One region of the Frankia umida genome, then DNA from elsewhere that is predicted to be linked to it. Evidence: riboswitches for the same ligand, from Rfam matches in the RefSeq annotation. Region 1 holds a riboswitch; each other region holds the start of a gene.
What was found. A riboswitch is a leader RNA that binds a small molecule or an ion and turns the genes downstream of it on or off. The one in region 1 is predicted to bind cyclic di-AMP.

Region 1 (3,270 bases):
GAAGGCGACCGGCGGATCTTCACCTGGTCGACCAGCAATCCGCCACTGCACGCCCGGTATCGGCTGGAATGGAACTTCCGGGCTGTCTCCGACGGTCGGAATCCGGATACCGGCGAGCAGCGTGAGACCGTCGGTCCACGGCCCAGTGAACAGATGACGGCGGCGGGCATCGTCCAGGCCGATGATCCGGCGCTGGCGCAGCCGGCCCGTTCCTTTGATCTGCCGGCCGAGGCCGAGGACGCCCGGCGCGTGGTCGCCGAGCTGTCCTCGGCGATGGAGCGGGTCTCCGCCCTGCACACCTTCGGTAAGGGCATGGGGATCGCCGCACCACAGATCGGCATCAACCGGGCCGCCGCGATCGTGCGCTCCGCCGACGCGGACATCCTCACCCTGCTCAATCCGCGGGTCATCGAGTCCTCGCCGCAGACCGACGAGCAGTACGAGGGCTGCCTGAGCTTCTTCGACGTCCGCGGGCTCGTCCCCCGGCCCCTGGAGCTGCACGTGGAGCACACCGACATCTCCGGACGCCGGCGCATCACCGTCTACCGGCAGGGCCTCGCCCGCCTGGTCGGCCACGAGATCGACCATCTGGTCGGCCGGCTCTACACCGAACGGATGCGGCCCGGCAGCGCCCCGATCCCCGTGGAGCAGTACCGCGGCACCGGCTCGGCCTGGACCTACACCCCCTGATCCGCCACTACGCGTGACCGTCAGGCCGGTCGGGTCGGCCGGCGGCCACCCGAGCGGACACCGGCTGTGGCCGCACGCCCAAGTCCGAAAAAAGCGATACCGCCCACTATGGCGGACGTACCCGTAAACAACGTACAGTTCATGAAGCCCCACCCGATACGGAAATTATTCCGGGCACACGAGCGTCTTCGTGAATGGGCGAACCCGAATGCCACCAGGGTGTCACGGAAAGCAGTTCACGGCACGCAGGGAGACCGGACACCGAGCAGACCGTGTTATTCTTTCGCCAGCGTGGCGGAACAAATTCAAAATCGGTGTTCCAATGCCCTGGCAGAGCCGACTAGGATCGAGCGCAGGCGCCCGCGCGATAATCGGCGGAAAAGATCGAAGCGATAATCCGGAAGGTATTGTGGCCATCTTCACGGACCCTTGATTTACCCCGGTCACGCCCAGCTATGTTCGTAGCCATGTCGTCGAGTGACGGCAGACGCCGGGTGGCACGCCGAATCCTGCCCCCGCCCGGTAGGAACCAAACCTGTGGCAGGGACGGGGGAACCACTTCCGGGCGTCGAAGGCAGACGTCCTTGGGGTGAAGCCGCCACTGGTGGCCGGGCATTCCCAGCCCGAACCCGACAGCTCACCTCGCAGGCGTGGGGAAGGACAATCTATGTCCAACGCTCGTACGCTCGGTCGGGGCCTCAACCGGATCAAGCTTGGCACTCGTGCCGCCGTTCTCGCCGCCACCCTTACCGCCTCCGTGGGCGGTGGGCTGGCGCTCTCCCAGCCGGCCAGCGCCGCCCCGAACGCGGACCATTTCCTGCGCGCCGTCATTCCCTGCGAGTCCGGTGGCAATCCCCACGTGGTCAACTCCATCGGCGCGGGCGGCCTGTTCCAGTTCCTGCCCAGCACCTGGCACGGTCTCGGTGGCCGGGGCCTGCCGCAGCACGCCAGTGTCGGCGAGCAGTGGCAGATGGCCCGCAAGCTCTACGCGCAGGCCGGCACCAGCCCGTGGTACGCCTCGAAGCCCTGCTGGGGTCACCGGATCTGAGGCCCCGACACCGCGCCGACATCCGCTCTCGGCCGGTTCTGATCCGCACATGATCGATCGGATCGTGCTCGACAGATCGTGAGCCGACCGGCGCGAGGCGACGCGACCCAGCGCGCGGCACATCAGGCCCCGCCCCTCCTCCCGGGGGCGGGGCCTGATCCGTGCGCGGTGCGGGGCTCAGGCGCCGCGTCGGCGGCGGGCGATCTCCGCGAGGGCCACCGCGGCCGCGACACCGGCGTTCAGCGACTCGACCGCGCCGACCATCGGGATCCGCACCGTCACATCGCAGCGCTGCTCCACCAGCCGGGACAGACCCCGGCCCTCGGAGCCGACCACCAGGACCAGCGGGTCGGTGGCCATGGCGAGCTCGTCCAGGCTCAGTGCGGCGTCGGCGGCCAGCCCCACCAGGAACAGGCCCGCCTCGGCGTAGGCGGTCAGGGTGCGGGTCAGGTTGGTGGCCCGGGCGACGGGCAGCCGCGCCGCGGCCCCGGCCGACGTCTTCCAGGCGGACGCGGTCATCCCGGCGGCGCGCCGCTCGGGCAGCAGGACACCGTCCGCGCCGAAGGCCGCCGCCGAGCGCACGACCGCACCGAGGTTGCGCGGGTCGGTCACCCCGTCCAACGCGACCACCAGGCCAGCCGCGGTGGAGCCGGAACGCGCCGATCCGCCCGCACCGGGCCGGACCCGCTCGAGCAGGTCATCGGGATGGGCGTAGCGGTAGGGCGGCACCGCGAGCACCAGCCCCTGATGCGGGGCGGTGCCACACAACCGGTCAAGATCGGGCCGCGCGGAGTCGACGACGGAGATGCCGCGGCGCGTCGCCAGCCGGCGGGCCTCGTCGAGACGCTCGTCGAAATCCAGGCCCGCGGCGACGAACAGCGTCGTGGCCGGAACCCCGGCGCGCAGCGCCTCCACGACGGCGTTGCGACCGACCACGAGTTCGTCGTCCTCACCGCCGCGCCGCCCGCGCGCACCCGCACCCCGCGGGCCCTCGCCATCGCGTGGGGCGGGCCGATCACGATCGGTCGCCGCCTTCGCCGCCGAGGCGGCCCGGCGCTGGGCCGGATGGCCGGGCCGCAGGTGCGCGGGCGGGGTCGCGCCCCGCCCCTCCAACGCCCGCCGACCCTGCCCGCCGCTGCCACCCGCCGCTCCCTTGCGGTGCGAACCGGCCTTACCGGCCCGCCCGCCCTGCCCGCCACGGGCGATCCCGCCGCCGCCGCGACGCCCACCGCCGGCCATTCAGCACCACCCCGGGGTGAACGCACCGAACGAGGACATTCCCGGATGTGAGCCGCTTGCGGACGAGTGCGATCCGCTCCTGGGCGATCCGGCGACGGACGATCCGGTCTCGGGTGATCCGGATACGGGTGATCCCGACACGGATGCCCCGCGCGGACGTGAGACGACCATGTGCCCACGGTATCTGGCGTGACGCACGGTATCCGGTGCCCGGCGGAGAATCCCGCGACACGGACCGGCCCGACCTCGCCGGGCCGTCCTTCACCGGACGCCGGGCCCGGCCGGCGACACCG
Region 2 (3,270 bases), 150 kb from region 1:
GGTGGCGGCCCCGGCCGGACTGGCGCCGACCGCGGTGACCGCGAGGCCGCTGCCCACCAGGGCGGTGACCGCGCCGGTGGTGCGCAGGATACGGGTCGCAGCCGAGGGGGCCTGCGCTGCCCGGTGCTTACCTCCACGCCGTGCTGACGGCATGTCAGTCCAATCCCGTGTCGCCTGCGGGGTGAGCTGTCGGGTTCGGACTGGGATGGCCCGGCCGGCGTGAGCCGACTTAACCCCAAGGACGTCCGGAGACGCCCGGTAGTGGTTCCCCCACTCCTGCCCATGTCGGTGCGCTCGGCCAGCCGCCTGGACAGTGGGCAGGACTCGGCGTCCGTCCCGACGGCATCGCCTGATGGCGAGTGAGCGGCACTCTAGCGATACCGGTCCAGGCCGTGCAAACCGGGGTGGTTCGTGGCAACCGGGCGACCCACGCACAAGGCGTGGCCCGGACGGGCCGCCCGATCGTGGAACACCGGTGCACCTCAGGGGTCGCTCCCGTGTACCCGAAGGGTTGGCCGGGTAGTACCTCGGTGCTCGGGGTGCCCCGGTGGGGGGTGGTGCGCCCGACCGGCCCGTTGACTCCCGCGCGCCGGAGATCGTCCGGGCTGTGCGGGGGGACCGGTCGGGTCGTGGCGTCACGCTGCCCGGCCTGTGCGGCCGGGGTGGGACGGCTGGCGCCGCCCGGGGCTTGTGTCCCCATGCCCCGGGCGGGTCGGACCAGATGCGGATGGTGCCGGATGGCGGCGTCGCAACCGGTCCAAGGACGCGTTGTGGGTGGCGTCCGGCTCAGTGCGGTGCGGCGGGTGGCTCAGCCGAAGGTGGCGTGCCATGTCGCCGGTCCGACGACACCGTCGGCGGCGAGACCCCTGGCGGACTGCAGCGCGCGGGCGGCAGCGGCGGAGCGTGGGCCGAAATGACCATCTGGGACGAGCGGGTAGCCGATCTGGCTCATCCGCGCCTGCCAGGCTCGTACGTCGGCGCGGTTCTGCCCGGCCAGCGCGGTCGAGAGGGTACGGGTGTACGAGGGCGTCGAGAGTGCCGCGGGGGCGACGGTCAGCGCGCCGCGCTGCGCGGTGCGGGACGCCTGCACCGCCGCGCCGGACGAGGAGCCGCCGGCGAGCTGCGCCGTGCCCATGCCACGGCCGCAGACCGGCCACTGCCCGAAGCCGGAACGCTGGGCCAGGCGCAGCGCGGCCTCGTCCTGGACCGCGGGTGCGGCCTGGTGCGGCAGGCCGGTGTAGCCGAGGCTGCGCCAGGTGCCGGCCGAGAACTGGTACGCCCCGAAGTAGCTGTTGCCGGTGTTCGTCGTGTAGTTACCGCCGGACTCGCACTGCCGCAGTCCTTCCCATGTGGTCGCCGCCTGCGCTGGACCGGCGACGGCGAGTGAGCCGCCGACCGCCGCTGCGAGAACTGGAGCAACCATGAGAACCCGCGCCCGTATACGGGTGCCGGCGCTCCATTGTCGGCCACTGGTACGTGCGTCGGACATGTATGTGTAGTCCTTCCCCACGCCTGCGAGGTGAGCTGTCGGATTCGGGCTGGGAACTGCCCGGTCATGCCAGGGACATCCTGGGACGCGCACAGACCGAAACCACGGCCGGTCTGGCGACGCATGACTTCACCCCTAGAGCATCGAATCCTTTCGATGCTCGGAGATGGTTCCCCCGTTCCTGCCACATGGTGACGGAGAAATCGCCGGTCGGGGGCAGGATTCGGCGTGCCGCCCGACGAATGCCGCACGTTGTCGTTCGGCACGGCGATGACCATAACCACGCCGTCCGGCGAGTCGCCAAGCATTGAATAGGGTGCGTGACCAACAGCACACTCGGCGTGGCTGCTTGGTGATGGGGTGCATTGGCTGGTAACGCGCGTGCGCGCCCGCTCATCAACCTGGCGACATCTTCGAATGGCCGTTTTGTGCGCGCCTGCTCACGCTGTTTGCCGATGGGGCACGATGGGCGGAGCGTAATGATTTATGTCGAACGCGTCACCTGGTCGCCGACACGCCGCGATGTGCGGCCGTATCCGACTGATGGCTTTGTGTGCAGATTCTGCCTTGATGGGGTTCGACATGGCAATACGCCGATGCTGGTCGATGCGTGGGCAGCTGTGAGATACGCAATGATCTGCAACCGGCTTGTTACATGGCTGTGATTTGGTCTCGCAAAGTAAATCGATCATGTCTCTGCGTGACAGCTTCGGGGCGGATTGCGGACTCTGACGGGTGGGATGTCCGGTCCATGTCGCCTGTCCGGGGACGCGGCCGGGCGGCCCCGCCGCCACGGATCTGACGCTGCGTAGAGAGGTCGTGGCGTTTGGCTGGTAGGTGGGCGGGTGGTCCGAGCCCCATGGGTCGGCCATGGCGCTGTCATGCCTATCCGGCACGGCCGGAGGCTTTGGGCGGAACCGTCTGGCCGCGATGGAGCACGGTGGCGGTGCCCTCGATGTGCCGAGATGACGGTTCCGTGACCGAGATGACGGTGTCGCAACGCAGTGGTCCCCCAGTCGCGAGCGGCAACTGGGGGACCGGCGGTTCTGGGCGGTGACTCCGGTGCGGGACTGTTTCTCCCGCCCGGGGCCGTCCCGCCCCGGATGGATGGAGCCCGGCTGGTTCGTCGGGCCTTCCTGTCTGGGTCAGGCCTTCCCGAGCGAACGGCCGGTGGAGCGCAGGTCCTCACAGGCCTGGGCGACTCGGGCGGCCATGCCCGTTTCGGCAAGCTTTCCGTAGGTTCGTGGGTCGTAGGCCTTCTTCACGCCGACCTCGCTGTCCACCTTGAGGACACCGTCGTAGTTCTTGAAGGCGTGGTCCACAATGGGGCGGGTGAATGCGTACTGGGTGTCGGTGTCCACGTTCATCTTGACGACGCCGTAGTCCAGCGTCTCCCGGATCTCGCTGAGGTCCGAACCGCTACCACCGTGGAAGACAAGGTCGAACGGCTTGGAACCAGCCGCAAGGCCCAGCTTCTGTGCGACGTGGTCCTGGCCGTCCCGAAGAATCGTGGGGCGCAGCTTCACGTTGCCGGGCTTGTAGACGCCATGGACGTTGCCGAATGTCGCGGCGAGCAGGTAGCGGCCCTTGTCACCCGAGCCAAGAACCTCGGCGGTCCGCCACATGTCACCGGGGGTGGTGTAAAGCTTCTCGTCGATCGCGCCGACGACACCGTCCTCCTCGCCGCCGACCACCCCGATCTCGACCTCGAGGACGATCCGGGCAGCGGTCGCGTCCGCGAGCAGTTCCTCGGCGATCTTGAGGTTCTCCTCGAGCTCGAC
Region 3 (3,270 bases), on a different contig from region 1:
GAGCCCCAGTCGCCCTGTGCCGGCCGCGTCCCCGTCGAACGCGTCGCTGAGACGGACTGGGACAAAAAAGTCAGCGAGACCCTCTGGAAGGCCTCCTCAGGCCACCGCCTGCCCGCCTGACCGGCCTTCCCGTCCCCGGCCTTCCCGTCCGGCCTGTCCGTCCGCCCCGTCAGACGTGGGCTGGCGGATGAAGAGAACTGTCGGACGAGGCCCGGCGCAGGGGAAAGGCCGGACGCGGGTCGGCGCAGGAGAGAAGGCCGGACGTGGGCCGGTGGGGATGGGAGGCCCGGGGGGCGCCCCCGGGGGGGGGGGGGGGGGGGGGGGGGGGGGGGGGGGGGGGCGGCCGCCGAGCGGCCCGGCCGCCCGTGGGGGGGCAGATCTGACGTCCGTCCGGCCGGAAGGAACAGACGGCTCCTGCCAGACAGGTGCGGGGCGACCGGTCGAGTGCGGCAGTGACTGGTCGGGGTACGGCTGGGGCCAGGTGCCAAGGGCATGGCGATGGCCGGCCGGGCGGGGAGGGGCGGTCGCATGGCCGGGGTCATCAGCGGCCAGGTTGGGGTGTGGCCGGGTCAGCGACGATGGTGACCCGGTAAGGGCAGCGTGCTGCTGCCGGACGACCGGTCGGGGGAGCATGCCCGACCAGGGCACTGGATGGTGCCGAACGTGTCCAGAAGTACGAAACGTGCCGACGCGTGGACGTGTACGGCTGCTACCTGACCGCGGCCGGAGGGGGGTGGTCGCGGGCGGCGTCAGTCGTCCAGGTCAGGGTCGTGTCCACGGCAGGCGCCGCGAGGTCCAGGAAAGGCTGCTGGCTACCCTCGGGACGTGCGGGAGGGTGGCCGCTGGGCCCGGCTCGGACGAAGCGGTGGCGAAGGTGTCGTCAGATCCGGCCCACGTAGTACGACGTGGTGTAGATCGACTGGAGCTTCACGACGTCGCCGGTGTGCGGGGCGACCCACATCTTGCCGTTGCCGGCGTAGATGCCGACGTGGTAGATGTTGCCGGGCGTACCCAGGAAGATCAGATCTCCGGGCTGCTTGTTGTACATGGAGATCCGGGTGGTGGCGGCGAACTGGGCGTCCGTCGTGCGCGGCAGGGTCTTGCCCAGCTGCCGGTAGACGTACTGGACGAGCCCGGAGCAGTCGAACGAGCTCGGGCCGTCGGCACCGTAGACGTAGGGCTTGCCGGCCTGCAGAGAGGCCAGGTAGACGGCCTTCTCACCGATGGAGTTCGCCGGGAGCGGGACGTCCACGTCGACGGAGACGTTGTCGATGATCGCACCGCGGGTGCGCGAGGCCGCCGCCGGGGCGGGCTGCGCGACCTGCAGGGTGGCGTCGTTCGACGAGTGCGCCGACTGGAGGGCGTCCGTCCCGTCGAAGATCGCGGTGACGTTCGTCGTGGTGAGCACCCGGGCCGTGTACGACGTGTAGCCCTGGTCGTTGGTGTACAGGTGCTTGAAGGTCGCCCAGCCGGTGGGCAGCTTGACCTGCACCTTGACGAGCTGGTTCGCCAGCGGCTCGTGGGTGGCCTCGTTGAACAGCGAGAAGCCGATGTCCACGGGCTCGTTCGGGGTGACCGTCACGTTCGGGTTGGTGACCCGCAGGCCGACCTGCACCTTGCCCGCCAGGGGCGGTGCGTCGACGGTCGTGGTGGTCAGGGTGGTGCCGACGGAACCGTCGGAGCTGATCGCCGCAGCGGCGATGCTGCCGCCGAGGGCGGCTCGCGAGCCGATCTGCGCGGCGAGAGTGACCGGGGCGGTGTTCGTCGACTCGTCGCGCGCCTGGTCGGCGTGGACGTCGGTGGCACAGCCAGCCAGGGCCACTCCGGAGACCGCTACGGTCCCGGTGGTCATCGCGGCGAAGGCACGCGCCCGGCCCCGACTACGGGTGACCGGCGTGGGGGACGGGGCACGGTGACGGCCGCGACCCGCGACGCGTGAATCTTCGTCGAGCTGCACGCTTTGTGCGGACAACGATGTATTCCTTCCCGTACGCCTGCGAAGTGAGCTGTCGGGTTCGGGCTGGGCTGCCCGGCCCGCGGCGTGACCTTCACGCTGCGGACTTCACCCCTAGGCCGGCACCGCGGTTCGGTGCTGGCCGGTGTGGAGGATGGGTCCCCCGCTCCTGCCCCAGATGACGACTCGGAGGGGACACCGGGGCCGGGGGCAGGATTCGGCGTTCGGCCCGGTGTTGTCGTTTCGTCGGCGTGAGACTAGTCCACTCGGATGGTGCGGGTAAACACTAGCTCCTCCCAACTACAGGCAGTGTGCACTGAAGTGCCCGCGCCCGGGCCACCACAAGTGCCGCCTGGCCGAGCCGATCAGGCTGTCCCAGCACGCGAAAACGCCTGGATGGGAGGTGGTCGCCAACCCCCGGATCGATGCCGTGACGTCGTGGAACCGGGTGTCCGCAGCCGGGTCGCCCCGATTGGACACCCACAGGTGGACACGGCCTCGGTCGCACCCGGTAACCGCGGAGCCGGGGCCGTGCAGCGGGCCGCCCGGGCCGTGGTTCATGCCCATCAGGCAGATCCGAGGGGTGCGTCAACGGGGGGTCCGGCCGCGGCGGGAGAGGAAGCCGGCGGTGTCGAGCATCTGGAGTTCGAGGGCGAGCAGCTGGACCTCGCCGGGCAACGAACGCTGGTGGGCAAGGGAGGCGACGGCGGCGCGGGCACGGTCGGCGAGCGCGTCCAGGGCGCGTTGGCGCTGGCGCATCCGGGCCCGCTCCTCCTGGATGGTGCGGACCGTCTCCTCCTGCCAGTCGCGCGTGCGGGCGAGGAACTCGCTGGCGTCCTTGGCCTGACGCTCGGCTTCCTCCAACCGGCTCAACAGGCCGTCGAGGACCTCCAGGCGGCCGACCAGCTCGACGATCAGATCACCGCGGTCGGGCATGGGGGTGGTCGCTCGCCGGGCGGGGTCAGACGAGGGCATGAGCTCCCCTGGGGGGTGGGGGATCGGGGGCTGTGCCGAGCCGCGGAGACGAGGCCCGGTCGCTCCGACACGGATGGTTACGGTAGCCGACGGCGACGACCGAATGTAACCCATCGTACGGATACGTCGGCACTGTCAACTGATAGTAAAAATGAACCATGGACCACCGGCTGGCTGCGTGTTTTGCGGCGTACCGGCGGTTTGGGCGCTATTTGTATGGGCATGCGCTGCGGGGCACCGGTTCCCGGCCGGCGTCAATGACGCAGGTCACTTTCGGGCCGGCTAAAGCCAGCCGTTACGTTTGAACGCCCGGTACAGCAGCAGACAGGCGACCACCATCA

Region 2: linked by a shared signal. The riboswitch ahead of MXD59_RS01115 (transglycosylase family protein) and the one ahead of MXD59_RS00505 (transglycosylase family protein) in region 1 are both predicted to bind cyclic di-AMP.
Region 3: linked by a shared signal. The riboswitch ahead of MXD59_RS07305 (C40 family peptidase) and the one ahead of MXD59_RS00505 (transglycosylase family protein) in region 1 are both predicted to bind cyclic di-AMP.

The regions. Positions count from the first base shown of each region.
Region 1 covers NZ_JALKFT010000001.1:136,130-139,399, forward strand. The annotation lists gene MXD59_RS00500 (peptide deformylase) at 1-690, shown strand, start outside; cyclic di-AMP (ydaO/yuaA leader) riboswitch at 1,208-1,355, shown strand; gene MXD59_RS00505 (transglycosylase family protein) at 1,358-1,738, shown strand; gene rlmB (23S rRNA (guanosine(2251)-2'-O)-methyltransferase RlmB) at 1,916-2,977, opposite strand.
Region 2 covers NZ_JALKFT010000001.1:283,240-286,509, reverse strand. The annotation lists gene MXD59_RS01120 (transglycosylase family protein) at 1-153, opposite strand, end outside; cyclic di-AMP (ydaO/yuaA leader) riboswitch at 156-301, opposite strand; gene MXD59_RS01115 (transglycosylase family protein) at 809-1,489, opposite strand; cyclic di-AMP (ydaO/yuaA leader) riboswitch at 1,497-1,727, opposite strand; gene fbaA (class II fructose-bisphosphate aldolase) at 2,635-3,270, opposite strand, start outside.
Region 3 covers NZ_JALKFT010000005.1:192,888-196,157, forward strand. The annotation lists gene MXD59_RS07300 (PHB depolymerase family esterase) at 1-120, shown strand, start outside; gene MXD59_RS07305 (C40 family peptidase) at 881-1,852, opposite strand; cyclic di-AMP (ydaO/yuaA leader) riboswitch at 1,978-2,156, opposite strand; gene MXD59_RS07310 (hypothetical protein) at 2,543-2,929, opposite strand; gene corA (magnesium/cobalt transporter CorA) at 3,212-3,270, opposite strand, start outside.